3 regions of the Bacillus sp. AK128 genome follow, and region 2 is predicted to be linked to each of the others. Evidence: riboswitches for the same ligand, from Rfam matches in the RefSeq annotation. Region 2 holds a riboswitch; each other region holds the start of a gene.
The links. A riboswitch is a leader RNA that binds a small molecule or an ion and turns the genes downstream of it on or off. The one in region 2 is predicted to bind cyclic di-GMP.
Positions count from the first base shown of each region.

Region 1: another riboswitch for cyclic di-GMP. It lies ahead of M1D60_RS21300 (anti-repressor SinI family protein); the one in region 2 lies ahead of M1D60_RS02160 (S-layer homology domain-containing protein).
Region 3: another riboswitch for cyclic di-GMP. It lies ahead of M1D60_RS01770 (DUF5667 domain-containing protein); the one in region 2 lies ahead of M1D60_RS02160 (S-layer homology domain-containing protein).

Region 1 is NZ_CP096379.1:4,238,590-4,248,699, reverse strand. Features, by position in the region: gene M1D60_RS21340 (ABC transporter ATP-binding protein) at 1-893, shown strand, start outside; gene M1D60_RS21335 (ABC transporter ATP-binding protein) at 874-2,706, shown strand; gene M1D60_RS21330 (hypothetical protein) at 2,755-3,249, opposite strand; gene M1D60_RS21325 (alanine/glycine:cation symporter family protein) at 3,601-5,082, shown strand; gene M1D60_RS21320 (alanine racemase) at 5,149-6,255, shown strand; gene M1D60_RS21315 (anti-repressor SinI family protein) at 6,370-6,528, opposite strand; gene M1D60_RS21310 (helix-turn-helix domain-containing protein) at 6,894-7,208, shown strand; gene M1D60_RS21305 (helix-turn-helix domain-containing protein) at 7,643-7,972, opposite strand; gene M1D60_RS21300 (anti-repressor SinI family protein) at 8,049-8,186, opposite strand; cyclic di-GMP riboswitch class I at 8,217-8,309, opposite strand; gene M1D60_RS21295 (ATP-binding protein) at 8,863-10,104, opposite strand.
Region 2 is NZ_CP096379.1:473,253-483,362, forward strand. Features, by position in the region: gene M1D60_RS02150 (S-layer homology domain-containing protein) at 1-4,456, shown strand, start outside; gene M1D60_RS02155 (ankyrin repeat domain-containing protein) at 5,489-7,093, opposite strand; cyclic di-GMP riboswitch class I at 7,359-7,445, shown strand; gene M1D60_RS02160 (S-layer homology domain-containing protein) at 7,581-9,983, shown strand.
Region 3 is NZ_CP096379.1:368,225-378,334, reverse strand. Features, by position in the region: gene M1D60_RS01790 (MFS transporter) at 1-1,223, shown strand, start outside; gene M1D60_RS01785 (SLC45 family MFS transporter) at 1,501-2,688, shown strand; gene M1D60_RS01780 (hypothetical protein) at 2,860-3,087, opposite strand; gene bcp (thioredoxin-dependent thiol peroxidase) at 3,197-3,670, shown strand; cyclic di-GMP riboswitch class I at 3,775-3,856, shown strand; gene M1D60_RS01770 (DUF5667 domain-containing protein) at 3,906-5,216, shown strand; gene M1D60_RS01765 (MFS transporter) at 5,319-6,548, opposite strand; gene purT (phosphoribosylglycinamide formyltransferase 2) at 6,896-8,059, opposite strand; gene M1D60_RS01755 (Lrp/AsnC family transcriptional regulator) at 8,308-8,808, shown strand; gene M1D60_RS01750 (aminotransferase) at 8,805-9,980, shown strand.

The sequences.
Region 1 (10,110 bases), 950 kb from region 2:
CTGCTTTATCTGTCTTTTCATGGATTGTCATGGCGTTCTCTAGAGCAAGAGCTTCGGCGGATCGGATCGTGGACGTATTAGATACAGAAATTGATCTAAATGATGCAAAAGAGACGAATGAATCCGTAAAAGTAGCCGCAGGTGAAATTGAATTCAAGAATGTATTTTTCAAATATCCAGGAACAGAAGCCACTGTGTTAGAGGATTTATCGTTTAAAGTAAAATCAGGTGAAACAGTAGCCATTTTAGGTGCAACTGGATCAGGGAAGACTTCCCTTTTCCAACTTATTCCAAGACTGTATGATGTGACCTCAGGGCAAGTCTTAATTGATGGGCAGGATGTAGCTTCCATGAAGATGGAAACAGTCCGCAAAAAAATTGGGTATGTCCCGCAGGAAGCTTTGCTTTTCACCGGTTCAGTCAAAGAGAATATTGAGTGGGGAAAAGATCATCCAACGATGGAAGAAGTTATAAAGGCAGCGGAGGACGCTCAAATTCATCAGACGATTGAAAAGCTTCCTAAACAATATGAAACAAAGCTAGGGCAAAAAGGGGTCAATTTATCAGGTGGACAGAAGCAACGACTTTCGATTGCTAGAGCACTTATTAGAAAGCCGAAAATCCTCTTATTAGATGATAGTACCAGTGCCTTGGATCTTAAAACAGAAGCAAAACTCTTAAAGGCAATTAGAGGGTATACATGTACGACCTTAATTATCACCCAAAAGATTAGCACAGCTATTGAAGCTGATAAAATTCTTCTTTTAGATGAAGGAACACTGTTGGCAGAAGGTAGCCATGAAGAGCTTTTAGAACATTCATCATTATATCAAAAGATCTATTTCTCTCAGTACGGAGAGGAGGTAAAAGACCATGTTCGAGCAGCTGACTAAGCCATTCCGTTACAAGAAACTAAATATTCAACTAGACCCACAAAATGAACCTTCAAAAAAGAAACCTAAAGCTAAAAACTGGTCGGGGACAATTAAGCGAATATGGCATTATTTATCCGAACGGAAAGGTCTTTTGTCGCTTGTTTTACTCATGGTGTTTATTAGCTCCGGGTTAGGTTTATTAGGACCCTTTCTCATTGGGATGGCAATCGATGATTATATTGTCAATCAAGATCCTAATGGATTGGTTCAATTATTAATAGGCTTAGTTGTCATCTATATCTTTTATTCCATTTCCCTTTGGCTACAAAATGTTTGGATGATTGGTATTGCGCAACGGACCGTTGAAACGATGAGGAATCAGCTATTCCGCCATTTACACCGATTGCCTATCCCGTTTTTCGATAAGCGTCAGCACGGGGAACTGATGAGTAGAATTACCAATGATATTGAAAATGTTAGTACGACCTTGAATAGCTCAGTTATTCAAATATTCTCTAGTATTCTTACGTTAGTAGGGACCATATCGGTCATGCTTTGGTTGAGTCCTTTATTAACGTTTATTACACTAACTATCATACCAGCAATGTTTTGGGGAATTCGGTGGATTACAAGAAGAACTGGGAGTCTATTTAAAGAAACCCAAAAGAATCTGGGTGACCTTAATGGCTTTATTGAAGAGACAGTTTCAGGACAACGAATTGTAAAAACCTTTTCTCGGGAAGAAAAGGTAATCTCAGAGTTTATGGTGAAAAGTGAGCGACTGAAAGGATCTGCTTTTTGGGCACAAACCTTTACTGGCTTTATTCCAAAAGTCATGAATGTTCTAAATAACCTTAGTTTTGCGATCATTGCTGGGATTGGGGGAATTTTTGCCTTAAATGGTTGGATTACGATTGGAGCCATTGTGATCTTTGCTGAATACTCTAGACAATTTACAAGGCCATTAAATGATCTGGCCAACCAATTTAACACATTATTATCAGCAGTTGCAGGAGCTGAGCGTGTATTTGAAATTCTAGATCATGAAGAAGAAGAGAACGACGAAAAGAATGCAGGAGAGCTTACAGATGTAAGAGGACAGGTAGAATTTAAGGATGCTTCATTCTCCTACGAAAAAGGTGAGGATACGGTTAGTGGACTATCCTTCTATGTACAGCCAGGTCAATCAGTGGCGTTAGTAGGACCAACAGGTGCAGGAAAAACAACTGTCATAAACCTATTATCTAGGTTTTATGAGCTAGACCATGGAAGTATTCTAGTTGATGGAAAAGATATTTCTTCAATCAAACGTTCTAGTCTTCGTCAGCATATGGGGTTTGTATTACAGGATTCTTTTTTATTCGAAGGAACGGTTTTAGAAAACATCCGGTATGGTAGATTGGATGCAACTGATGAAGAAGTAATTGAGGCGGCAAAGCTTGCTAATGCCCATTCCTTTATTAAGAAGCTCCCTAATCAGTATCATATGTTTCTGAAGCAAGATGGAAGCGGAATTAGCCAAGGTCAACGACAGTTACTTTCTATCGCTAGAGCGATTCTTGCTGACCCGACTATTCTTATCTTAGATGAAGCAACTAGTAGTATTGATACTATTACAGAATTGAAAATCCAAGAGGCCTTACAAAGACTTATGAAGGGAAGAACAAGCTTTGTCATTGCCCATAGGCTTAATACCATTCAAAATGCGGATGTCATTCTAGTGTTAAAGGACGGAACGATCATCGAAAAAGGAACACATCAGGAGCTATTAGATGCAAATGGCTTCTACTATGAAATGTATCATAGTAAGGTAGAGGATGATGCAGTTTAAGTGTGAAAGGAAAAGGAGAGCTACTCAGTTAGAGTAGCTCTCCTTATTTTATGTGTTAACCCAGGTTCTAAGCTCTCCTGGCGCCCTCTTCAATGTCATTTCTCCGACTATCGGCCTTCCGCATTCTGTTTCTAAATGAAGAAGTATTTCGTTCCAATCCTTTTCAAATGGAAGGAAGGGGACAGGATAGACCTTCTTTTTGTCATTTATATTAACTTCAATATGCATAATGGGTGAGCCGCTCATTTTCCCTTTACGGATTTCATGTATATCTTTGTAGTTAATCCGATGGCGAACCATCCCGAGCTGTTTTAAAATAAAACCCTTGTTCGTTAATATGATTCTTTGACTCTTAATTGCAAAATAAAGAAGGGTACAAGCAATAATATAGAGACTACTAAAACCAATTAGAGATAAAATGCCTTCTAAACCTTCTTCTTTCATGATGTTAATGATGATTCCAGCAGCTAATACAAATCCGTATACCGTAACCATAATTTTAAGAATCCCAACAGTGACAGGTACATATACTTTGTCTTTCATCCTTACATTCTCTCCTTTTAATCCTTACTCTCACAATACAAAGGGACGTTGCTATTATTATTCCCGAAAAAACCAAGGGTAATAATTAAATAAAATATACGGTTTGATTCTCTGCATTATAGCAGGGCTTATTTTAGCGCTGTATATGATTACCATTGTAAATCTCAAAAGTATAAAGTCAATTAGTTCTCTAAAATAAAGTTAGTAATTGTGACAGAGCGATGTCTAATGATAGAGGAAGAGTATTTCCTTTTTGTTTGTCGTTTGGTAAAAATTGTATTGTAAGCTTGGTGATATTAACATATAATTTTCTTGTACTGTTTAAAAAATTCTGAAAACGGGAGGTAAATTATGGAGGAATTTGTTAATTGGTTAGTGGGAATACTTTGGAGCTCTCCAATGATTTATGGGTGCTTGGCTGTTGGATTATTGTTCTCAATATTAACTAGGTTTTTACAGGTAAGGTATATCAAAGAGATGTTTTCTTTAATGTTTAAAGGGAAAAGCTCAGATGCAGGGGTCTCTTCTTTTCAGGCTTTGGCATTATCCCTTTCAGGTCGTGTAGGTACCGGTAATATTGCGGGGACTGCAACTGCTATTGCTTTTGGTGGTCCTGGGGCTGTATTTTGGATGTGGGCAATTGCTTTCATAGGTGCTTCGAGTGCATTTATTGAATCGACTCTTGCGCAGGTTTATAAAACAAAGCAGGACGGAGAGTACCGTGGTGGTCCAGCCTATTACATAGAAAAAGGGATTGGCTGGAAATGGTATGCTGTACTTTTTGCACTTTCTGCTCTTTTAGCAGTTGGTATACTAATGCCTGGTATTCAATCAAATTCAATCGCAGTTGCGGTGGAGAATGCATTTGGTTTAAGTACTAATATTACAGCTATTATTATTATTGTTTTAATTGCACTTATTATTTTTGGTGGGGTAAAACGGATTGCCAAAGCAGCTTCTTATATTGTTCCTTTCATGGCGATAGCGTATATTCTATTATCCCTCATTATTATTGGAATGAATATAGATCAGCTTCCAGCTGTACTTGGATTAATCTTTAGAAGTGCATTTGCATTCGATTCTGCATTTGGTGGAATTATCGGGATGGCCATTGCGTGGGGCGTTAAGCGTGGAATTTATTCAAACGAAGCGGGTCAAGGTACAGGTCCACACGCAGCAGCTGCAGCAGAGGTTTCTCATCCTGCAAAACAAGGCTTAGTTCAAGCAGCTTCTGTGTATATTGATACATTACTAGTTTGTTCAGCTACAGCCTTCATGATTCTTTTCACAGGAATGTATAATACGGAAGCACCAGATGGTACATTTATTGTTAATAACCTTCAAGGGGTAGAAGCAGGAGCAGAATACACACAGGCTGCAATTGAATCCGTTTTACCTGGATTTGGAGCAGCATTTGTAGCAGTTGCCCTTTTCTTCTTTGCTTTTACAACAATAATGGCATACTATTATATCGCTGAAACTAATATAGCCTATTTAACAAAAGGTAGGTTTGCTAAGCAAGCCATGTTTATCCTGAAGCTTGTTTTACTGGCTGCTACCTATTACGGAGCAGTTGAAGAAGCAAAGCTAGCATGGGCATTTGGTGATATTGGTCTAGGATTGATGGTATGGTTAAACATGATCGCCATACTAATTTTAGCGAAGCCAGCACTAGCAGTGTTTAAGGATTATGAAATGCAATTGAAACAGGGAGTTGATCCTGTCTTTAATCCAGAAAAACTAGGTATTAAAAATGCAGACTATTGGGTTAATGATTATCAATATGAGCCCGATTCTAAACCTTCAAAAAAGGATAAATCATTAGATATATAGAATAATGTAAAGAATGACGAGCCTATTTTTATAGGCTTGTCTTATTTTTTAATGTGGAGGCCAAAGATGACCTTAATACAAGATTTAGACACGCCTACTCTCCTACTAGACTATCATCAATTAAATAGAAACATAAATGAGGTAGCAAGGTTTGCAAACGAAATGGGAGTTTCGGTACGTCCCCATATCAAAACACATAAATCTATTAAAATTGCACAAATGCAGATAGACGCAGGGGCAGTCGGAATTACTGTTGCAAAAGTTGGTGAGGCTGAGGTGATGGCCGAAGGCGGAATAAAAGATATTTTAATTGCTTATCCGATTTCTAGTAAGTTGAAAATTAAACGACTGATACATTTGCTTGAACAAGGAATTCACTTAAAGATTGCGGTTGACCAAGAAATTCAGCTTGATTGTTTAACTAAAGAACTGATGAACACCCCTTTTCAGCTCGAGGTGTGGATTAAGGTGAACTCAGGTTTAAATCGTTGTGGAGTAGAACCTGGTGAAGCTGCGTTAACCTTAGCGAAAGCAATCCTTAACCGGCCGAAATTAAAGCTCGGAGGCATCTTCACCCATGCTGGTCATTCCTATGCAGCCGAATCATTGGATGAAATTGAAACAATAGCTGTTGAAGAGGCTAACGCAGTTTTGGAAAGTGCAAATGCTTGTGAAAAAGCGGGTATACCGATAGTAGTAAGAAGTGTTGGTTCAACACCTACCTATAAAAAAGCTGGCAGTATAAAAGGTATAACTGAGGTTAGATCGGGAAATGCGGTCTTTTATGATGCCATCCAAGTAGGATTAGGTGTAACAACTATTGAGCAGTGTGCTCTAACTGTTTTAGCTTCAGTAGTAGGTGTTTATACGAATCGGATCGTTTTTGATACTGGCAGTAAATCACTTTGCCTAGATAAAGGTGCTCATGGGAATGAAACCGTTAAAGGCTTTGGAATTGTAAAGAACCATCAAGAGTTAACAATTGAACGTTTATCTGAAGAGCATGGAGTAGGAGTATTTGAAGAAGTACCCATTTTAAAAGTGAATGATCAGGTTCAAATCATACCGAACCATGCATGTACAGTAGCAAATATGTTCGAGGAATATGTGGTTCATAAAGATGGGATTGTGATTGACTCTTGGAGGGTAGATGCAAGGGGAAGGCTTAAATAGTTGTTTATAAAGAATACGGAGTATTGACTTAAGGACCTGTCGTGAATACGAATAGGTCCTTAAGTCATGTTATTTATGTAGTAGCTACAACTAGTAAGAATTATAAAAGAAAATTTACAATGCTTGAAAGAAGGGGCCATTAGCTAATAAATATTCACGAATCTCCTGCTGAGTTAACCCTAGCTGTATTGCTTCTAAAATAAGTTCAACCCATTCTAAATCTAACTCATCCTCTAAAGAATTCTTGGTTTGCAGCTTCTCGATTTTATTCATATTGACCCTCCGATTCAATTGCTCAATCAATTAGTTAAAATAAGTCCATATGCCTAATTTTATTTCGGCATTAATAATAATTGGTGAGCCATTTGTCATTTCAATATTCATATTATATGGAACTTATTTGGAAAAATGTGTTAAATAATGTCGATAAGGTTAATTTATTTTCCTAATTGTATAGGTCTATTATTTTCAACTAATTGAGATTGTCTTCCCTTACAGTTGCGCTTGCTTTACTTTTTAGAATAAGCTTAGTATACTATAAATACACGTTCTCAATAAAGAACCAATGGATCATTTGAAAACATTTATTCTTTACATAAGTAAGGGGGATTTATCTAAGCGGAAAAGGAGATCATACTATGGATGGTAAAAGAATTAAGGAACTTCGTTTAAAAAGGGGAATGTCATTAACAGAACTATCAAATGTATCAGGAGTTTCAAAATCATATTTAAGCTTCATAGAAAGAGGAAAACAAAATAATCCAAGTATTGAAGTAATGGAAAAGCTAGCCCATGCACTAAAAATCGAGGTGCACTTTTTAATATCTGGGAAAAATGATGATGATCGAGATGTAACATTAATAGATAAAGAAATCATAGATTTAGCACTAGAGATGAGCCAATCTAAAATTGATAAAGAAAAGCTTCGACAATTAATCAAGATTCTAAAATAAATTACATATATTAGGAACTACTTTCTCTAGTTGTTCTTTATAAAGAATTAATGTCTAGCAAATTCTAAATGCAAGATCACAGTCATATAAATAAACTAGATTTGTTTTGTGGATTACTAACAATTTTCTGGAGGATATGAAAATGTATAAAAAAACATGTGATCGTTGTATAAGGCCTTCTTATAGTAGTAGTGAGACAGGTAAGTGGATATGTCCATCTTGCTATAAAGATATTTCTCATCTAAGACACAGACAGGCTGAAGTTCATAAAATAGAGAAGGTAATTCCTATTTATCAAGAAAACAAAGAAGGTCTCAAGAAAAGAAAGATAAGGTTTTTAACTTATATTTAAATTCGCATTTATAAGAAGTACCAGTGACTTGTAAAAAATGAAAATAAGCGTTTAAGATGACTGTTTAGCCATCTAAACGCTTTTATTTTTGTTGCTTCCATTTATTAAATTCTAAAAACTCTCGAAACTGCTCCTTGGATACTCCTGAATTCATAGCATCCCGAACTAAATTCTCCCAATCTGAATCTAGTGATCGATCAGTTGAAAATTCGGATTCCTGGTCATTCAATAAAGTATTAACGGAGACACCTAGTACTACTGAAATCTTCTCTAAAAATTGTATTGAAGGATTAGATTGAAGATTTCTTTCTATCGAACTTAGATATGATTTCGCAATTCCTGCACGCTCAGCTAACTCTGATAAAGACAGATGTTTACGAAGACGGTATTGTTTTATGCGTTGCCCAATCACTTTTGTCACCTTCCTTCGCTATGATTATAACATATAACGAAGAAAATGTTCCATTTGAAGAACGTTGAAGACAGAATTATTTTTCAAAAGTAAGAGGTTCTCTTAAAAAGGCTTGGATTTCCTGCACACTAAGTCCCATATCCAACGCGGCTAAAATAAGGTCTACCCACTCTTGGTCAAGCTTTTCTAACCCTTTTGTAAGATCTGTAATCATCATATACCCTCCTAAAATACTAGTCGTATTTCAGGCAGACCAGCCGTCATCATTAGAAAAAAATCCAATTTTAGACCCGTGACTTTGCGTCCCTATTTTTCAATAGGTTTGCCTTTTTCTGATAAAATTTATATGTGTAAAACTCTATGTATATAACTTTATGTATAGAAAAATATATTACGAATGTCCTATGTCTGAATTATATGAAAACATTTAAAAACTAGGTGTTGAAGGATGTCGAGAGAAACGAATTAAAATACCCTATAATCTTACAAATATTTCAATTTAATATGAATGATTGTTAGTAGAAATGTTAAAAAAGTCCTATAAACTCCTGAATACAGTAGTTTTGTAGGGTATTAAAGGATGTGGGTATATGGACTGAAGTAATATCATGTAAGTTTTTTAAATTAAATGTCGAGATGTTTTTTATAAAGCTTGGGTAATAAGATATAGATGTCATGAAAATCATGTAAATTAGGCGAATATATCTTATTTTTGATAGGAAGGTAGTATGAAGTAAAAAAATACCATTTTACTTTAACGATTATAATTGTATTCATAGGATCTTTTGTGGATTTAATTGCGTCCTGAGGTTCTTAGTTCCCGTTGATTGAACATATTAAATGGAATATAAAAAAGGACCATAACTGGCCCTTACATACAAGAATAGTATTTATATAGAAGGAAAGGACAACCTGAAGAGTGTCCCTTTTCCTACTTCACTTTTTACTGAAATAGTTCCTCTCATTGACTCTACTATACGATAAACTACCATCATCCCAAGACCTGTGCCTTTAACCTTTGTTGAGAAATAGGGCTCCCCAATCCTGGCTATCTGAGCAGGATTCATTCCGTAACCCTGATCTTCAATTTGGATAATCATTGAATCCTTTTGTTTACTAACATTAATAAATAAATATCCACCTTTTGGCATGGATTCAATTCCATTTTTCACTAAGTTAATAAGGCATTGTTGAAACTTAGACTTTTCACCCTCAATCCATCCTTGTGTCATACTAACGTTAATTTGTACATTCGTGTTTTTAGCTAGAGGATTCACTAGTGATACGACATTTAAAATCTCATCCTGCACATTAAGTTTTTCACTTTTTTCAGGAGCCGGCTTAGCAAATGTTAGGTAGTCTCTAATAATTCGCTCTGCCTGATCAAGCTCTTTAATCGCGATCTCTGAATAAGATTTTCTTTGTTCATCAGTCACGGAGCCTTGCTGTAACAATTGTAGGAATCCCCGAGACGATGTGAGGGGATTTCTAATTTCATGTGAGATAGAAGCTGCCAAATGACTTACTACATTCATTTTTTCGGCTCGCTGCAATTGATTTAATATTAAAAAATGATTATGGGAGAATTCTAATGTATAAACAATTAGGCCTGTCCCAAAAGAAATAGCAAATAAGAATAGTAAACTTGTAGTCCAAGAGAATGAAAATATCCCCTGATTCCACAATAATACTCCCATTAGAAGGGAGCCTAAGCAAACAGATGTGAGAAGCTTAATTCTTAATCTCATTTTTAAGTAAATAGGTGAGAAAAAATAAAAGAAAACTATAAGTAAAACACTAAGAAATAATATGAAAAGGGAAATTGTTTGGTTAGCGATAAGCACGAGCAGACTAGTGCATGCTAACAATGCGATATAACCAATCCACCCACCATAAAGACCAGCAATCATAATGGGAATTAATCCGAGATTTATTGTAATGCCATTTGTTTTTTGCATAGGGAAAAAATAGCAAAGAAATAGGCCTAAAATACAGATGCTTACCAGTAGTGTCTTACGGTAATTAGAGTAACTTTTAAATCTAGAAGTAATATTGACTTTAATAATATAAATGAAAAGGAGACTGATAAAAAGGAACAGATTAACAATGATATCCTTAGCTATAATTGACAATGACGT
Region 2 (10,110 bases):
TAGCCTGACATCAAGAAACATTATTAAAGGATACGAGGATGGAACCTATCGTCCCTATGAGTCAGTGACTCGTGCTCAAGCAGCGAAAATCGTAGCTTTATCACTTGGACTTGATACAACGAATGTAAAGAATCCGGGTTTTAAAGATGCCAACCTTACAGATTGGTACTATGGGCCAGTTGCTGCCCTTGTGAATGCGGGGATTATGAGTGGATATGGAGATCAATTTAAACCAAATGAGCCATTAACTCGTGCACAAATGGCAAAGATTATTTCCTTAGGTTATAAATTAGAACAAGGAGAACTTAGCAATAATCCATTTAAAGATGTAAAGAGTACGGATTGGTTTGCACAGTATCTTCCTGGTCTAATTTCTAGTGAAATTACAACTGGAAAAACTCCAGATACATTTGCTCCAAACTTAGAAGTAACTCGTGGCCAAATTGCTGCATTTGTTTATAGAAGTGAGGTTGCAGTTAATCCAGTATCAGTAGAATCTAAGATTGTTAACATCACAAATACCACTCTTGAACTTTCTAGTGGAACATATTCCTTAAATGAGGATCTAAAGAAATGGTTAAACCCATCCAATCTTACAGTGCTTAAAGGGGCAAACGTTAAAATCTCTTTAAAAGATTCTAATATTGTTGGTATTGAATCTCTTGAGATTACAGCGAGTGGAACTTCGAGTGAAGACTCTTCTAACCCATTAAAAAATCATGTTGTATTTGATGGAAAAGGAGCTACTCTTAGTGGCGATTTAACAGTAAATGGTGACTTTGTAACAGTTAAGAACCTTACAATAAAGGGAGATTTAGAGATTGGTAGTGGAGTTAAGAACAGCTTCTATTCCGATAACATTTCTGTAGAAGGTAACACTTCTGTCTCTGATAGTGCTGTTGCAACTGTTAATGAAAGCTCAGGTTATTTCTACAAATCCCTTGCATATAAAGTATCGGCTGAAAATTTAAAGGCAGCCAAGATTCAAGCCTCATCTCCTGTCATTATTTTTGCTAATGCAAATATGAATTCAATTGAAGTATCTAAGAACGGTGTAGTAATTGAATCAAAGGGATCAACAAAAGTAACCGAATTCAATATTTCTTCTAATATCGTATTAAAAGCGGATGAGGGAGTAGTAATTCCTAAGGTAACAGTAAAAGAAGGTGCATCCCAAGTTACTATTGACGCATCAGTAACAGACCTTGCAGTTGCTACAAAAGAAGCACTAACTGTAAATGGTAAAGGGGACATCAAAAACCTAAAAATAGAATCAGGAAAAGAAGTTAAACTAGAAACTGAAGGAAAGATTGAAAAGCTAGAAACAACTTCAAAAGATTCAAAGATTTCTATAGGTGAAAATACTAAAGTCGTAGATTTAGTTGTCCCTGAAGGATCAAGTGCTGAAGATATCATCGAAGATTACGAACAAGTTAAAGAAAATATTGAAAAAGTGGGCGGAGAAGTTGTGACAACGCCGGCCCCTGCGCCTGCTCCAGCACCGTCACCGGTACCTGCTCCGGTGCCAAGTGTTCCGACACCACCAGTTGACACAACACCACCTACAGTAACAATAGCAACTAATACATCTGTAAATATCAGTGAAACAGTTGATATACAAAGTTCAGAAGCAGGTGTTGCTTACCTAATACCAAGTAGTGAAAATCCAACTTCAAATGATGAACTTGATCGATTACTTAACGATGGGGTTGCTAGATACGCAGTTGTGAGTGAAGCTAATACAGATATTCATATACCTACAACAGGTTTGACAGCAGGCGACTATAAAGTGATTGTGATCGACAGTGCTCACAATCTTTCACAGCCGCAATCTATAACTTTAAATGATGTATCTGCTCCTCTTATAATTAGAGTCCATGCTATTGATAATGACTTTAACAACGTATTCAGTAAATATGACCAAATTAATATTACATTTGATGAAGAACTAGCAACTGAATCAAAAGCCGCTGTTCTATCTGAACTCGAGCAAATGACTAACTTATTTGGGAATGGTGTTAGCGTACAATGGATTGAGCAGGATCCCAAAACAATAGCTGTAACCATCATGACAGACGTAGACTCTTCTATTGATCTAGGTGATTCACTGATACTATCTAGAGAAAATGTTTATGATGTATCAAATAACAAATATGACACTAATGTCACATTTACTGTGCCTTCTAAGTTTAAATTAACAGGAGGTGTAATTATTCCTGGAGGGTTATCAACTACTACTTTATTAAAAGTTAGATTTGCTGGAGAGTTACATGAAGATACAAAACTTTTAACAGAGGTTTCGGAGCTAATTGACAATAGTAGAGTTTCTAAGCTGAGTGGAGGTATAACTACTTCTTTAGAAGTAAGTAACGTAGAATGGAATGTTGAAAAGACTGAGTTGTTATTAACAATTCCTGAAACATCATTCGTAAATGGAGATATTGTTGATGTTCCATTTGTCAACGATGCTGTAAAAGATAAAAACTATAATAATGCAACTTTGGGTGGTATAGAAGGACACATTAGTTTAAGTGAAATTCCTGCACCAACTGATACGGAAGCACCACAATTAGGTCAGGTAACAGTAGATGGACCGGAAGGTGTAGAAGCACCCAACTTCGAAACCGGAACCACAGCAACATTGAATCTGACAAAAAGTCAGCTAACAGCAGTGACAGGTGGATCAGTAGTTGTAGATGACGTGAACCTAGATACATCGGAAGTCCGTGCAACTATAAAAAAGGGAACTCAAACACTGGTAACGAAGGATTTAACATATGTGGCCGATGGAAGTAAGTATGTGTTAAACCTAGCAGATGTAACAAGCTTCTTACAAAACGCTGAGGTTGGGACGTATACAATTGAAGCAACATTCAAGGATACGAAGAACAATAGTCAGTCGTATACATTGACCGTTGTTGTATCAGCAGATGATACGGAAGCACCACAATTAGGTCAGGTAACAGTAGATGGACCGGAAGGTGTAGAAGCACCCAACTTCGAAACCGGAACCACAGCAACATTAAATCTGACAAAAAGTCAGTTAGCAGCAGTGACAGGTGGATCAGTAGTTGTTGCTGATGCAAACCTAGATACATCGGAAGTCCGTGCAACTATTAAAAAGGATGCTCAAACACTGGTAACGAAGGATTTAACATATGTGGCCGATGGAAGTAAGTATGTGTTAAACCTAGCAGATGTAACAAGCTTCTTACAAAACGCTGAGGTTGGGACGTATACAATTGAAGCAACATTCAAGGATACGAAGAACAATAGTCAGTCGTATACATTGACCGTTGTTGTATCAGCAGATGATACGGAAGCACCACAATTAGGTCAGGTAACAGTAGATGGACCGGAAGGTGTAGAAGCACCCAACTTCGAAACCGGAACCACAGCAACATTAAATCTGACAAAAAGTCAGCTAACAGCAGTGACAGGTGGATCAGTAGTTGTAGATGACGTGAACCTAGATACATCGGAAGTCCGTGCAACTATAAAAAAGGGAACTCAAACACTGGTAACGAAGGATTTAACATATGTGGCCGATGGAAGTAAGTATGTGTTAAACCTAGCAGATGTAACAAGCTTCTTACAAAACGCTGAGGTTGGGACGTATACAATTGAAGCAACATTCAAGGATACGAAGAACAATAGTCAGTCGTATACATTGACCGTTGTTGTATCAGCAGATGATACGGAAGCACCACAATTAGGTCAGGTAACAGTAGATGGACCGGAAGGTGTAGAAGCACCCAACTTCGAAACCGGAACCACAGCAACATTAAATCTGACAAAAAGTCAGCTAACAGCAGTGACAGGTGGATCAGTAGTTGTAGATGACGTGAACCTAGATACATCGGAAGTCCGTGCAACTATAAAAAAGGGAACTCAAACACTGGTAACGAAGGATTTAACATATGTGGCCGATGGAAGTAAGTATGTGTTAAACCTAGCAGATGTAACAAGCTTCTTACAAAACGCTGAGGTTGGGACGTATACAATTGAAGCAACATTCAAGGATACGAAGAACAATAGTCAGTCGTATACATTGACCGTTGTTGTATCAGCAGATGATACGGAAGCACCACAATTAGGTCAGGTAACAGTAGATGGACCGGAAGGTGTAGAAGCACCCAACTTCGAAACCGGAACCACAGCAACATTAAATCTGACAAAAAGTCAGTTAGCAGCAGTGACAGGTGGATCAGTAGTTGTAGATGACGTGAACCTAGATACATCGGAAGTCCGTGCAACTATAAAAAAGGGAACTCAAACACTGGTAACGAAGGATTTAACATATGTGGCCGATGGAAGTAAGTATGTGTTAAACCTAGCAGATGTAACGAGTTTCTTACAAACTGCTGAGATTGGGACGTATACAATTGAAGCGACATTTAAGGATACGAAGAACAATAGTCAGCTGTATACATTGACAGTTGATATTACTTCCTAGAAAAATGCATAAGGTGAGGTCGACATCCCTCTAGAAGAAAGTTTTAGAAAAAAGCGTTGTGGAGGAGTCTCTACATCGCTTTTTTTCTAGGAAACATCTGTGCCAGGCACCTCCTAAAGTTATTATTGAAGGACTAGAGTATCAATTAATGGCAACATGGGTTGTGACAGATGGTCAAGGAGCCTGGACAGTGAATCCGGAGCAGCTTGTAATAGCAGAGGGAATTCATGCAGGTTCTAACGGGTAATTACAAATAACTGGCTGATTAAAAAGTGAAAAATCACTAAATTGCTCTGTGGAGAATAAATACTCTACAGGGCTTTTTAATCTAAAGCGAATATATCAACAATTCAACTATATATTATTTCATAGAATAGCTATTTTTTTGGGAGCATCGGAGCATCGGTGCCAGGCACCCTCCAGAAAACTGGTAATAGGTTTGAGAGAACCAAAAAAGGATCAGAAGAGGGGAATACCTCCTGATCTATTTTTGCTCTAGTTGGATGGCTCGTACAATTTATGAAAAAACCATTACAGGTCGCTTTCTTAAACTTTAGCATTCATCTTGAATAGCACTTTTTGGAACATTGGTGCAGGCACCATCCAGGAGAGAATCGGGTACCAGGCATCACCCAGAAAATTGGTAAAGGTACAATAGAACCAAGAGGAAAGTCTTTCAGAATATATTCTAAGGTTCAGATGTAATTTGCGTCGTCTAGTGTCATGATTATTCCACTGTTTCGCCTGGCACGATTCAGCTAGCTGGTAAAAGATTCGCAAAAATGAGAAGAAATACAAAGTGAAATATTTCATATAGATTCTCTTTCCTTTCCTCTACTTTTTTTATTAAATCATTTTATCCATAAGTTTTGAGGAAATTCCGGTGCTAGGCACCCAACAGAAAACTGGTAATAGATTTAAGAGAACAACTAAAGAAACAGGAGGAGGGTATCCTCTCCTGTTCCATTTTTACTTAGCTTGGTGTATGCACAATCTATAAAGAAAACCTATACAGGTCATTTTTCTTAAACTTTAATATTCATCCTGTATTGCACTTTCACATGTTCTACATTCACGGGGATAGGAATCCCATTCAACTTTCTGGGTTAATAAATTTACTACTTTAGCATTTTCAAACTGTGAAGCTACTTCTAATGCTTCAACTTTTGTGTCAAAATCACCTATAAATTGATCATTTTGATAAACGCGTGATGGTTTATTATCCCATATAGTAGAGTTTGGATACCAGACTTCCACATTTTCAAATTCTTTCGCAAAATCAATAGCTTCCTCTTCTGTATAGAATCTACCGATTATTTCTTTGTTTTGATAAACCGCAAACTCAGGAATATCATATATTTCATTTTCCTCATTATTTAAGGATGTGTCAGTATTTTGTTGATCTATCGGACTGGACTGATTTGTTTCCGATTTATATAGATTCCTCTCCTGGAGTAGATATTGCTCAATCAACTTAATGATTTCGTCATTATTTTCATCTTCTGCAACCATCAAAGGGGTCCAACCAGCATTGTTTGGTGTATTTTGAGCTCCATAGCTCAATAACAGCTCCACTATTTCACTATTGTTTTGTGAAACGGCAATCCATAGGGGGGTTATACCATTATGATAGGTTAATTCTATATCAGCCCCATGATCCAAAAGTAGTTTCATCATTTCAGCTTCATTAGTAAAAGCCAATTGGTAAAGAATACTATTACCAACCCAGGATTTTATGTTAGGATCAAATCCAGCTTGCAGGAACAACCTCACTGCACCAATTTCCCCAAATGAAATCGATTGTCTGAATGCGTCATCTGAGTTAATTTCTAGTAGATTCAGTGCTTCTAATGCATCCTCTTTCGTTTGGATGGCATCTTCAGCACCTAATTTTAGCAAATAATCAGTTACCTCTTGTTTACCTTCATAATAAGAGAGTAGTAGAGGTGATATTCCTCTATTATTTATAATGTTTAACTCTAGACCACCGATATTTAGTAGGTCAATCATCCGAATAAGATCTTGGGCAGTAGTATCCATCATTCCAAATATAAGCATAATGGGTGTATTACCGTCTTTATCCTTACTATTTGGTTCAAATCCCAGCTCTATTAAATGTTCTACCATATCAAATTTTCCATACCTTACTGCTGCATGTAACATAGTGTAATTATAGAATTTACTTCGTTGTTCTTTATCCAGAGTTGCACCTGATTTAATTAAAAAGTCAAATGTATCAACATGACCATTTTCAGCTGCTACAAATAACGGAGCAGTATTATCAGACGTTATCTTATTAAGTGAAACAGAAGCACCTTCCTCAATTAGTGTGTTTACAATATTAGTGTGCCCTTGATGTGCAGCTAAGAATAACGGTGTTTGTCCTTGATCATCAAAATAGTTAACATTTGCACCACTATTAATTAGCTCTGTTACTTCTTCAACATCACCATCCCACGAAGCCTGCATAAGTGATGTCCATCCATGTTCATCCTTTTGATTAATGCTATTATTATTGAATTTAGATAACAAGCCCTCAATTGTATTTTCATCAACCATATTAAATACTGTTTTCCAAATATAAATACAAATAATACTTATAGTGATTAAGATCCCTATCAATAATTTTTGGTTCATGATGTTATAACCTCCGCTGTAAAAAATACTGCTATATTTCTAGTCTTACTGAAGATATTTGTTAAAAGATCCACTATATTCGACATTATATACTATTAATCTACGTTTAGTAATAAAATGTCTAAAAGGGTATGACTATGGTTTTAATTGGAATAGATGGCTTACTGGACATACCACAATAAAATACTTTCTTCGACACTAAACGACAAAACTTCCGCATCATCTATAGTAGAATTGTAATATGAAATATCTCCTATAAACTAATAACATATAAAGGCAAACTTATTGAAAAATAAGGACGCAAAGCCACGAGTCTAAAGTCATAATAGACAATGATAGTCGGGTTGCCATAATTAAGAAATGATCACTTCTACTATTTTGGCTGCCTAAGGGTGGCTTTTTCAATTGGGATTGGGAAATTAAGGATATCTCGAAGCCTTGAAAGATTTTAATAAATAGGAATTAACAACTAGAGTGGAGGATTCATATGAGAATTAAATCAATTAGCTACAAGCAATTATTTTATCTATCATTAGCAGCAATCTTGGTAATTCATACACTTTTTTCAATTAGTCCAATAGCAGCAAAGGCAAACGGAATCAAAACGTTTCCAGACGTTAAATCAACAGATGTATTCTATGATGCCGTTACAAGCTTAGCATCTAGAGAGATTATTAAAGGGTACGGAGATGGAACCTACAGACCTAATAATTCTGTAAACCGTGCACAAGCAGCAAAAATTATTGCATTGGCATTAGGATTAGACACGAAAAATGTAAAGGATCCAGGATTTAAGGATGTTGATCCTACTAGTGAATACTATGGTCCGATTGCTGCGATTGCAAATAAGGGAATTATGAATGGATATGGTGATACTTTTAAACCTAACAATACGTTAACACGTGCTCAAATGTCTAAAATCATCTCATTAGGGTTTGGATTGGGAGAAACTAGTTTAGCTCACAACCCATTTATTGACGTGAATAAGGGTGACTGGTTTGCTATCTATTTGCCAGCACTTATTGAAAACAAGATCACAACAGGTAAGACGGCGAATACCTTTGATCCTAATGGGAAAGTGACTCGTGGTCAGCTTGCAGCATTTGTGTATAGAAGTGAAAATGCAGTGAGTACTAATGTAATAGAATCTGAGATTGTTAACATTACAAGCACATCTGTGGAATTAGAAAGTGGCACCTATACCTTAGCGGATGAATGGAAACAATGGTTAAGCCCAACGAACTTAGGTGCACTAAAAGGGGCAAAGGTAAAATTTCATGATGAGAACTCTGTTATTAAACATGTAGAGTCCATTGAAATGATTGCGAGTGGAAGTATTGATGCAACAAACCCAATATTTGATGGTAAAGGAGCTAGTTTTAGCGGGGATCTTATTATAAGCGGTGACTATATCACAGTTAAGAACCTTACTATATTGGGAGATTTAGTGATTGGGGTGGATGTTAAGAATAGTTTCTATGCAGATACAGTTATAGTAGAGGGAAACACATTACTATCTGATAGAGTGGCAACTATATCTACCATACACAGTGGTACAACAATCTCTAGTTCATTCGCTTATAATGTTTTATCTGAATCAATTTCACACACTACTATAACGTTTGTAAATACAAAATTAAAGGCATTAGAAGTAAAGAAAGAAGGAGCGGTTATTGAAACACTAGGAACCACTTCGGTTCAAGTTTTTAATGTGTATGCTAATACTGGAATAAAAGCTGATTCGAGTATAGTTATTCCAAAGGTTGTGATTCAAGAAGGAGCAAACGAAGTTACCATTGATGCTTCAGTAAATGAACTATCCGTTTCAACTAAAGAATCGTTTCTACTAAAAGGTAAGGGTAATATTCAGAAGGCAACAATCCTTTCTGATACTCAAATTAATATAGAAACAGCGGGAACGATTGACAAATTTGAAACACGTTCCATTAACTCTAAAATAACATTGGGTGATTTGGCTAAAATAGTGGATTTAATACTCCCAGAAGGAGCTAGAGCAGAAGAGGTTGTAGAAGATTACGAATTGGTTAAAGGTAATATTGAAAAAGTGGGTGGAGAAGCTAGCGCACCAACAATAGAAGTGGAGCCTGGCTCAGGTATATATATATTCAAAGGTGCAGATATCAAGGACGGATTCGTTCATATTCAACAATTCCCTTATACAGAAGAAGATGGCGTTTTTGGGTCCTCTATAAATCCAACCATTGACTATTCAATTAAAAATGGTGAGATTAGAATGGATTTTACTAACTTTGGTGAAGTAACTTTTGAGAAGTATTATTTTACAATTGAAAATTCTGGTGTCCTCTATATTGGAGAATTCACTGCAGATGAAATTCTTAACGGAACAGTAAAAGAAATGGACGTAAGAGGAATGCACACGGTCTTAGAAATATCACATCCTTATACTAATAATGAAATGGAACAAGAATTTATTTCATTACTCCCGGTTGATCGTAGTGGAAACAGTCTCTTTAGCATTCTGACTTATCCAAATACAAAAGTACCGAAGGGTTCTTATCATGTACAATATACAGCAAAGGGTAAGAATGCATCGTATAACTTCCTAGAGAGAAACAAGGATCTTAGTATAAACGGGTTAGTAGACTTTACCTCAAATGAAATTGCAAAGATTCAATTTAACATGTCAACAAGTGGTTATGCATTAGAATTTGTTGCTGCTATACATTCTAACCTGTATGCATTAGGTGCCATGAATGAGTTTGCACCAACTATTAATACTCTTTATTTAACAAAAGGTGAGTATGAGACGATTCGACGAACCTATATTAATCAGAGCGGAGAAAGAAAGGAGTACCTTGGCGAACAAACAACCATCTCTCAAGATTCGACTATTAGTGATAGTGAATGAACTTTAAACTGCTAATTTATACCAGATACTAACCTTTATAGGGCGGTATCTGGTATTTTACCTTTTTTACTAATATTTCTTTCCTTACTAGCTAGTTATTACCATTTTTTAGTCATTTACGAGTAAT
Region 3 (10,110 bases), 110 kb from region 2:
TCGCCACTACAAAAGATATACATACATCCACGGTTGAAACCAAAACCACTTATAAGATTTTATTTATTTTAAGTATTTGTCATTTATTGAATGACACCCTACAAACAGTCGTACCCGCAATGTTTCCGATTCTGGAGAGGTCAATGGGATTGTCCTTCACGCAGCTTGGATTGATTGCTTTTTGCTTAAATATTGTATCTTCTGTCTTGCAACCGGCTGTCGGTTGGTATACAGATAAGCGCCCCCTTCCTTACGCACTTCCAATTGGTTTAACGTGCAGTATGATTGGTATTTTAGGCTTAGCCCTTGCACCATCCTATTGGATGATTCTAATTAGTGTTGTAATAATTGGGTTCGGATCGGCAATTTTCCACCCAGAGGGTTCACGGGTTACTCATATGGCAGCTGGAAACAGGAGAGGGTTAGCTCAATCCATCTATCAGGTTGGAGGTAATTCAGGTCAGGCTTTGGCTCCTATCATTACAGCACTGATCCTCGTCCCTCTTGGGCAATTTGGCGCGGTTTGGTTTACGCTTGTTGCTGCGATAGCTGTCGGCCTCCTTCTTTATATCGCCAAATGGTATTCTCTACATCTAAAAGCTCAATCTAGGGTTAGGAAAAGGTCGGTTCAAGAAAGTAAATCCTCCATCTCCAAATCTATTAAACTAGCATTATTGATTCTGGTCCTTCTTGTTTTTGCACGCTCCTGGTATGGTAGTGCCATCTCTAATTTCTATACCTTTTATGCGATGGAATCCTACGGAGTTACCATAGCTCAATCTCAAATTTATATCTTTGTGTTTTTATTGTTTGGTGCTGCTGGTACGTTTTTTGGTGGTCCTTTAGCAGATCGATTTGGAAGACGGACGATGATTCTACTCTCATTATTGGGAGCAGCTCCTCTTGCAATAGCTTTTCCGTTTGTCGGACCCACTCTAGCGTTGGTCGTTCTGGCAATTACAGGTTTTATCTTATTATCTAGTTTCTCTGTTACCGTGGTGTATGCGCAGGAGTTACTACCAGGAAAAATCGGTACCATGTCTGGATTAATTGTCGGTCTCGCGTTTGGTATGGGGGCTATTGGTTCTGTTGCACTCGGGGTGTTGATTGATTCTATAGGGTTAACCTCTACTATGGTTGGTGTTTCCGTTCTGCCTTTACTTGGTTTACTTACGCTCTTATTGCCTACTGATCAAAAGCTACGGGAGTGGAGTCAGGAATAACTAACAAAAATACCTAAGAAGAGAAGGCATCCTCACCAACTAAGTTGATGGATGCCTTTTTCGACTCTATTAGCTCCTTCAATTAATTTATAATAAAGGTTTTGATCCATTCCAAAAAAACTAACCAGTTTATGGTTTTTATATACTACTCCAAACGTCCCCCTAATAAGTATTAAGTAGGATAAATAACTAATTTACTATCAAGGTAAATTACCCACCTCTACTCTACTGTAGTAAATAAAAACAGGTGAAAACAACCACCTTAGGGAGAACTGCGATGAAAAAAACTTGGCTGTTGGGATTTGGCTTTTTCAGTATCAGCTTGGGCTGGTCTTTGTACAATGGGTTTGTTCCCTTTTTTCTGAATGATTATCTGGCTAGTACTGCAGTTATTGGGTTTTTAATGACGCTTGATAATTATATTGCCTTATTCCTTCAGCCCTATGTTGGAACCAAAAGTGATCAGACAAAGACTCGTTATGGTCGTCGGATGCCCTATCTTTTGGTTGGGATTCCTATGGCTGCTTTATTCTTTAGTCTCATTCCTTTTCACACTAGTCTCGTTACATTAATTATTTTTATGGTTTGCATGAACTTATCTATGGCTATTTTCCGTTCTCCTACCATTGCATTGATGCCTGACATTACTCCTGAAGCAAAACGTACAAAAGCTAACGGAATCATTAATTTTATGGGTGGCTGTGGAGGGATTTTGGCGTTTAGTGTGGGGGCTTATTTGTTTTATATAGACGAGTCCTTACCCTTCTTAGCTGTTTCGTTGATGTTTTTAGTGGCGTTATGGGTAATATTTAAACATATTAAAGAGGACCGAGATGCCATTAATTACGCAATGACCCTTCCACCTAAGGTCAATTATAAGTCTGAATTGAATGCCCCTACTCTCTATTTATTGGCTGCAATTTTCTTTTGGTTTATTTCAATTCAAGGGATGGAAGCGTTGTTTACTTTGTACGGCGTTAATCAGCTCGGTTTATCAAGGAGCTCTTCTGCCTTTTCTTTAGCCTTTTTCTCACTTAGCTTTGTTTTATGCGCGATTCCTAGTGGTTGGTTAGGGGCAAAGTATGGGAAAAAGAAAACCATTTTAATTGGAATCCTTGGGTTGATCATTGTTTTCCTTCTATTAATAAGAGTCGAATCACTCTTTTCCTTACGGGCAATTTTATTGGCAGGCGGAATGTTTTGGGCGTTTGTTAATATTAATGCTTACCCTTATATTGTAGAAACCGGGAGTGAGCAAAGCTTTGGCACACGGACCGGCTTATATTATCTAGTTTCTTCCTTAGCGGCCATTACCTCCCCTCCGATTCTAGGATTACTGATTGATATTTTTGGATTTAGCATTCTGTTTTACGCAGCATCAGGAAGTCTGATTCTCGCCTTTTTGTGTATGCTTAAGGTTAGTAAGGATGTAGGGACGAATACTCCGTCTGCTGGGGTAAGTTAAGGTTTTTAAAATGAACGGGAGGAACCTGTATTGGAGCCTCCCGATTTTTGTAGGTTACGAAGAATTAGATAGGTGTAGTCAGGTTTAGCTACCTAATTAGAGAGAAAAGCAGAGGATTTTGATTGAGGATATAATGATTAGATTAATTTCCTAACCGCTTCTTAAGCTATTCTAGCTCTCTTTCCCCTTTTGCTGTCTCTCAGAAATAAAGTCTTGATCCATCCCGAGTGTGTTTATCTGATTAATTATCGCCTGATGGCGTTCTTCACTATTGTTTTCAATGAAATCCATTCTGTTTCCCCTAGAATCTTGCCTTTCAAGCATCTCTTCTACCATCTGAATTAAGAGTTTTAGCATTCCTTCAATTCTATCAAGCCTTTCTTCTATCATCTTTGTCATTACATTCACCCCCTTTTTGCTAAATTATAACTCATTCTTTATAATTTAGGTATCTAAGATATCTTCAAGATTGTAAAACCTTCTATACTAAATCGAAAAGAGGGATCGTATGAAAGTAGAGGAAAAAATGACTTCACCTAATTTTAGCCTGCAGGCAAATAACGGTGAAATGGTATCACTATCGGACTTTAAAGGTAAAAAGCATGTGATTTTATATTTTTATCCGAAAGATATGACACCTGGATGCACCACAGAGGCGTGTGATTTTAAAGAGCATCATGAGAGCTTTGCAGACCTAGATGCCGTCATTATTGGCGTGAGTCCCGACCCGCTTGAGAAGCACCAAAAGTTTGTAGAGAAATACGATTTACCTTTTCTATTATTGGTAGACGCGGATCATCAAGTTGCAGAAAGCTTCGGTGTGTGGACCTTGAAGAAAAATTTTGGCAAGGAATACATGGGAATTGAACGCTCCACCTTTGTGATTAGCAAAGAGGGAATCATTGAAAAGGCATGGAGAAAGGTCAAAGTAAAAGGCCATGTTGAAGAAGCTTTAGCTTTTGTACGTGAGAATTTGAGTTAATATTATTCCACTTCTTTTTGGAGGAAGTGGATTTTTTTCTCTCTTACTACTAGTACATGATTCCTATTAACTTTAGCACCATCATCATGTAAGCTAGATATAAAGATTGATAAAGGCAAAACTATTGAAAAGTAGTGACGCAAAGCTATAGGGACTAAGGAGATTCTATGTCTGCCAGCTGCCAACAACGGAGAACTTTATCAAACTTTAACTAGAGTTAAGGAGAGGATAAAGAATGAAGAGAATAAAGTCGATCGTTACAGCCGGGGTGTTTGCAGGTGCGTTATTGGTCGGGACATCTGCTTATGCGAATACGGATTCAAGAAGTGTTGAGTCTGGATTAACACCTGATGAGTTCTTTTATTTCATGGACAAGCTTGGTGAAAACATTGAATTATTTTTCACATTTGATGAAGACACCCAGTCTGCATTACTTTTGCAATATGCACAAGAACGTCTAGCTGAGTCTACTAAAATGATAGAAGAAGAAAAACTAGAGTATGTCAATAAACTGGTCGATGAGTATCTAAAAACACTAGAAGAAGCTGAAGAACTCGTTTCAGAAGTTATTCTCGATGAAACTGTTGATGAAGACACTAAGCAGCAATTAACCGAAGAACTTGAGAATACAACAGTTATTGATGAAACAATTCATGATTCATTAGAGGATGGACAACTGGACGAAGTCGTCGAAAAGACACTAGAAGTTAAACTTGTAGCAAATGTTATAAAAGGATTAGATCCTGAAAAAGTGACGACCCTTCGTGAACAAGGTCTTGGCTACGGACAGATTTCTAAAGTCATTGGACTTGCTGAAAAGTCTGGGAAAACTGAAGAGGAAATTTTAACTATGCTTCAAGAAGGCAAAGGGTTTGGCGAAATTGCTAAGGAGCTGCAGGTTGATTTATCGACTGTTGTGAAAAAAGGGAAAGGTCGCAACAAAGTAGTTGATGAGACAACTTCTGATGAAGAGGAAGCTTCCGAAGAAACAACCGAAACCGATGATTCCACACCAGAAGATGAAGTGGAAATTGAAGAGGAAGCTGAAGAAGAAACGGAAGTTGCTGTTGAAGAGGAAGAAACTGATGATGAAGACAAGCAAGTAGTCACTACTTCATCTGTTTCCTCAGAAACAACTACCGTTAAAAAGGAAGAAGCTGCTAAAGAAAAGAATGCCGTTGCCACAGAAAAGAAGAAAATTGCTGAGGAAAAGAAGAAGGCTGCTGAAGAACAAAAGAAAGCTACCGAGGATAAGAAAAAGGCCGCTGAAGAACAAAAGAAAGCTGCTGAGGAAGAGAAAAAGGCTGCTGAAGAACAAAAGAAAGCTACCGAGGATAAGAAAAAGGCCGCTGAAGAACAGAAGAAAGCTGCCGAGGATAAGAAAAAGGCCGCTGAAGAACAGAAGAAAGCTGCCGAGGAAGAGAAAAAGGCTGCTAAAGAACAAAAGAAAGCTGCTGAAGAGAAAAAGAATGAAGGAAAAGGGAATAAGCCAAATCAAGAAGCTGAGGAAGAAGAGAGTGAAGAGGAAAGTGAAGAAGACGAGTAAACCTATTCTTCTTTTGAAAGGACTTGTTACCCACAAGTCCTTTTTTCATTTTAGAAAGGAGTGATCCAAAACTAACGGTTCACTCCTTTTCCCACTTTTTATTTACCCGCTCTGCCTAACCGTATGATTCTGCTCCACCTTCATATGCCGGTTCATCGCTACAAACAACACAACCGCACTAATGAACAGTAACGAGCTCGTGATAAAGAATACAGCTGAGAATCCAAAATAAGCCGAAATCATTCCACCCATAAACGGACCGATGATATTACCTAAGAATCTCAGGCTTGTGTTGTATCCCAGTACCTCACCCTGCATGGAGATGGGTGCTTCTTGACGTATATAGGCAATTCTTACCGGGATGACTCCGCCAATCGCTATACCAAGAAAGAACCGGATGATGGTGAGCTGCCAAATATTTGTGACAAAAGCACCTGGAAGATATACGACCGCCGCAATCACAAGTAGAATAATTAATACCTTTATATAGCCTATATTATCGGCTAGTGTTCCCCATCTTCTACTCATCATTAAATTCCCAAGCCCTGCCGCTGAGAAAACGATCCCTGAGAAGAATGCTATATTTTCAGGACCATGTAGCTCACTAACATAGAGTGAAAGAATCGGTTGAATGCTAAAGTGAGCAATTTGGATCAGAATCGAAATAAACAGTACTGTCATTAACACAGGATTCTTTGCCATGTGAGCAAGGACTTCCTTACTTGTATAATGCTTGCTCGTTTCCTCTTTCGTGCCCGTTTTGTATTCCTTGGTAATCGTTACTAGAATCGCAGATATGAAGATAAACACGGCAACGGATTGAAATGTAGCCGCAAATCCGATTGAATCTGCTAGAACTCCACCAATCATCGGACCTAACAGAGCTCCCGTGATACTTCCTGTTTGTAACGTCCCCATCACACGCCCTGCAATTTCCTTAGGAGTTTGTGTAGAAATATAAGCCTGTGATAAGGATATAAAACCTGTACAAATGCCCATGAAAAGACGAAGGAAGAAAAGCTCTCCTACACTATTTACTAACCCCATTAAGAAAATGGAGATTCCTAATAATGTCGAGGTGAAAATCAATATCTTTTTTCTTCCGTACTGATCCCCTAATCTTCCCCAAATGGGCGAAAAGATAAAAGCTGTGACAAAGGTGATTCCAAATGTCCATCCGGACCAGTGTTGAACATACTCTGGTGAAAAATTGCCAAAGGATTCTATGTACAACGATAGAAACGGTAAGACCATCGTCATACTTCCTGCAATAAAGAAATTGGCAAACCACATGATCATTAAGTTTCTCTTTGCCATTTCTTTTTCTGTCATGATACGCCACTTCTTTCTTTTATGAAATTACTTCGCTACTCTAAATATTATGATACCGAAATATTTTCATGATGGAAATAGGTAATTCTTCTTTTCCTACTTTGAAAAAGAGAAAAGGTAGACTTCTAATATAGATGTCTACCTTTTAATGAGGTCTTTAAAACATTAGTGTTGATTTTCGTTACAGGACACTCGCTTTCCGCGGGGCGGGCGGTGAGCCTCCTCGGCTTCGCCTGTGGGGTCTCACCTGTCCCGCTACTCCCGCAGGAGTCTCGCATCCTTTCACTTCAATCAACTGTGCTAAGAATAAACAATGTGTTTTAACATAGACATTTTATAAAAAGTACCTAGTTGTCCCCGTTTATACTCAAGCAATCCAGTGCTTTCTTAGCATTCAAACGAGCTTCCTCAACTGTTTCTGATGTGGATAAAGTTACCGCGATTCTACGACCAACCTTTGTCACTGGTTTACCAAATATACGAACTTGCGTATTTGGTACGGCTAGTGCTTGTCCAACACCTTCGATTGAGTAATCAGCTAGCTCTTCTGTTGCTTTTAATGGACGGCTTGCTCCTGGTGTAACTAATGTAATTTCTGGAATAGGAAAGCCTAAAATAGCTCGAACATGGAGAGCGAACTCTGATAAGTTTTGCGTCACAAGCGTTACTAATCCAGTGTCATGTGGACGCGGGGAAACCTCACTAAAATACACTTTTTCTCCAGAAAGGAACAGCTCCACACCAAATAATCCAAAGCCACCAAGCTCATCGGTAATTGCTTTGGCAATTCTTTGAGCTTCAATAATTTGTTGTTCAGTCATAGCATGTGGCTGCCATGATTCGATATAATCGCCTTCCTTTTGAATATGACCGATTGGAGAGCAGAACATGGTTCCGTTCACTGCGCGAACAGTTAGAAGTGTGATTTCTGATTCAAAGGTGATGAATTCCTCGATGATGACCCTACCGTTTTGAACTCTTCCACCCTCCATAGCTATCTGCCAGCACTTGTTTAAATCATCTGCCGTGCGACAAACACTTTGGCCTTTTCCAGATGAACTCATTAGTGGCTTGACGACACATGGAAATCCGATTTCGTTTGCACCTTGCACAAACTCTTCGTACGTATCAGCAAATTTATAGTTTGCAGTTGGAAGCTCTAACTCTTCCGCTGCTAATCTTCTAATTCCTTCACGGTCCATCGTTAATTTTGCTGCTCTTGCTGTCGGAATGACATGGAAGCCTTCTTCTTCAAGCTTGATTAACTCTGATGTTGCAATTGCCTCAATCTCCGGAACAATTAAGTCAGGCTGTTCCTTCTCAACTACTTCTCGTAATGCAGCAGGATCCAACATATCAATCACATAGCTCCGGTGTGCAACCTGCATCGCTGGTGCATGTTCATAACGATCCACAGCTACTGTTTCAACACCTAAACGTTGTGCTTCAATGATTACTTCTTTTCCTAATTCCCCAGATCCTAGTAATAACACTTTTTTCGGTAAATACATCGAATGATTCCCCTCTCTTTACATCCCCTTATCATCAATTACATTATAACCGAACTATTTACATAAAAAAATAATAAATATTCGTATTTTAAAGTTTGGATTTCGGAGCAACTTGTATTAAAATTTATATTCCATACATTTTACGAACAATATAAGAATGCTCTTTTTAAAATGAACTCCTTAACCTAATACAAGCTCTCGAATGTTATAATAGTAGGAACATTCTCACTACAATTGGAGGACTTTGCATGCACTTCACTGAAAAGGAAATTGAGATATTAGAAATTCTTGAAAAGGACAGTCGTATATCGGTTGAGACGATTGCGAAGATCGTTGAACTTGAAGATCATGATGTTACAGATATTATAAAGAAGCTTGAGGATTCTAAGGTCATTGTAGCCTACAACTCTAAGGTTAATTGGAGAAAAGTAGATCGTCATGAAGTCGTTTCTGCGATGATTGATGTAAAGGTCTCACCTAAGCGTGATGTTGGTTTTGACGGGATCGCAGAAAGAATATATCGTTTTCCTGAGGTGAAATCTGTCTATTTAATGTCTGGAGCTTATGATTTGTCCGTTGTAGTCGAGGGGCAGTCCTTGTCAGAGGTCGGTAGCTTTGTATCAGAGAAGCTTTCAACGTTAGACTCTGTCCTATCGACTACCACCCATTTCGTAATGAAAAAGTATAAGCATGACGGGGTTATTTTTGAAGATGGTGACAAAGACAAACGAATCGTGGTATCACCATGACGTTGAATAAAACTCAATTCCTTTCTAAAACTGTTACAGATATGAAGCCATCTGGAATTCGACGTTTTTTCGAGCTAGCCTCTACAATGGAAGGGGTTATTTCGCTTGGCGTTGGGGAGCCCGATTTTGTCACATCCTGGTCGGTACGAGAGGCTTGTATTCTTTCATTAGAGCAGGGCCACACTTCCTATACAGCAAATGCTGGCTTAATCGAACTACGACGGGAGATTTCCACTTACTTAGATAGGTCCTTCTCTGTTAGGTACTCACCTGAATCGGAAATCATGGTGACAGTTGGTGCAAGCCAAGCTCTTGACCTAGCATTACGCGCAATCATTAATCCAGGTGATGAAATTATCATTGTAGAGCCTACCTTCGTTTCTTATGGACCACTTGTAACTTTGGCAGGAGGAGTCCCGGTTCCGATTCAAACGAAATCCGAGGATGGCTTTAAACTTCAGCCGGAACAAATTGAAGAAGTCATTTCGGATCGAACAAAAGCAATTTTAATTTGCTCACCAAATAACCCGACAGGTAGTTTATTAAGTAAAGAGGATCTCATACGAATCAGTTCAGTTGTGGAAAAGCATAATTTACTTGTCATCTCGGATGAAATCTACGCCGAACTTTCCTACGATGAAGCATATACTAGCTTTGCTAGCATTGATGGAATGTACGATCGGACCATCTTAGTTTCTGGATTTTCAAAGGGATTTGCGATGACAGGCTGGCGACTAGGGTTTGTAGCAGCTCCAGCAGAAATTTTACAAGCCATGCTTAAAATCCATCAATACACGATGATGTGTGCCCCAACCATGGCACAGCATGCAGCAATCGAAGCATTAAAAGGCGGAAAGCAAGACGTTCAAGAAATGAAAAAGAGCTACCGCCAACGAAGAAATTATATTGTTCACTCTTTAAACGAGATTGGTTTACCTTGTCATATGCCAGGTGGCGCCTTTTACGCCTTCCCTTCCGTCAAAAACTCAGGACTATCCTCTGAGGAATTTGCCGAACAGCTACTAATGGAAGAAAAGGTTGCAGTCGTTCCAGGAAGTGTGTTTGGTAGTAGTGGAGAAGGATTCATTCGATGTTCCTACGCCTCTTCATTAGAAAGCTTGCAAGAAGCGATTAAGAGGATGGGCAGGTTTATGAGGAAGTTGGATAAATAGCAACACCTCTGAGCATTTATAAATAAAGAAAGGGATAATTATGCAATTGGCATAGTTGTCCCTTAAACAAGTGAAAGTATTTTAAATGATGTTTTGGAAAAGAGGGTTTTCAGCGTTAGCTTCCAAGAGG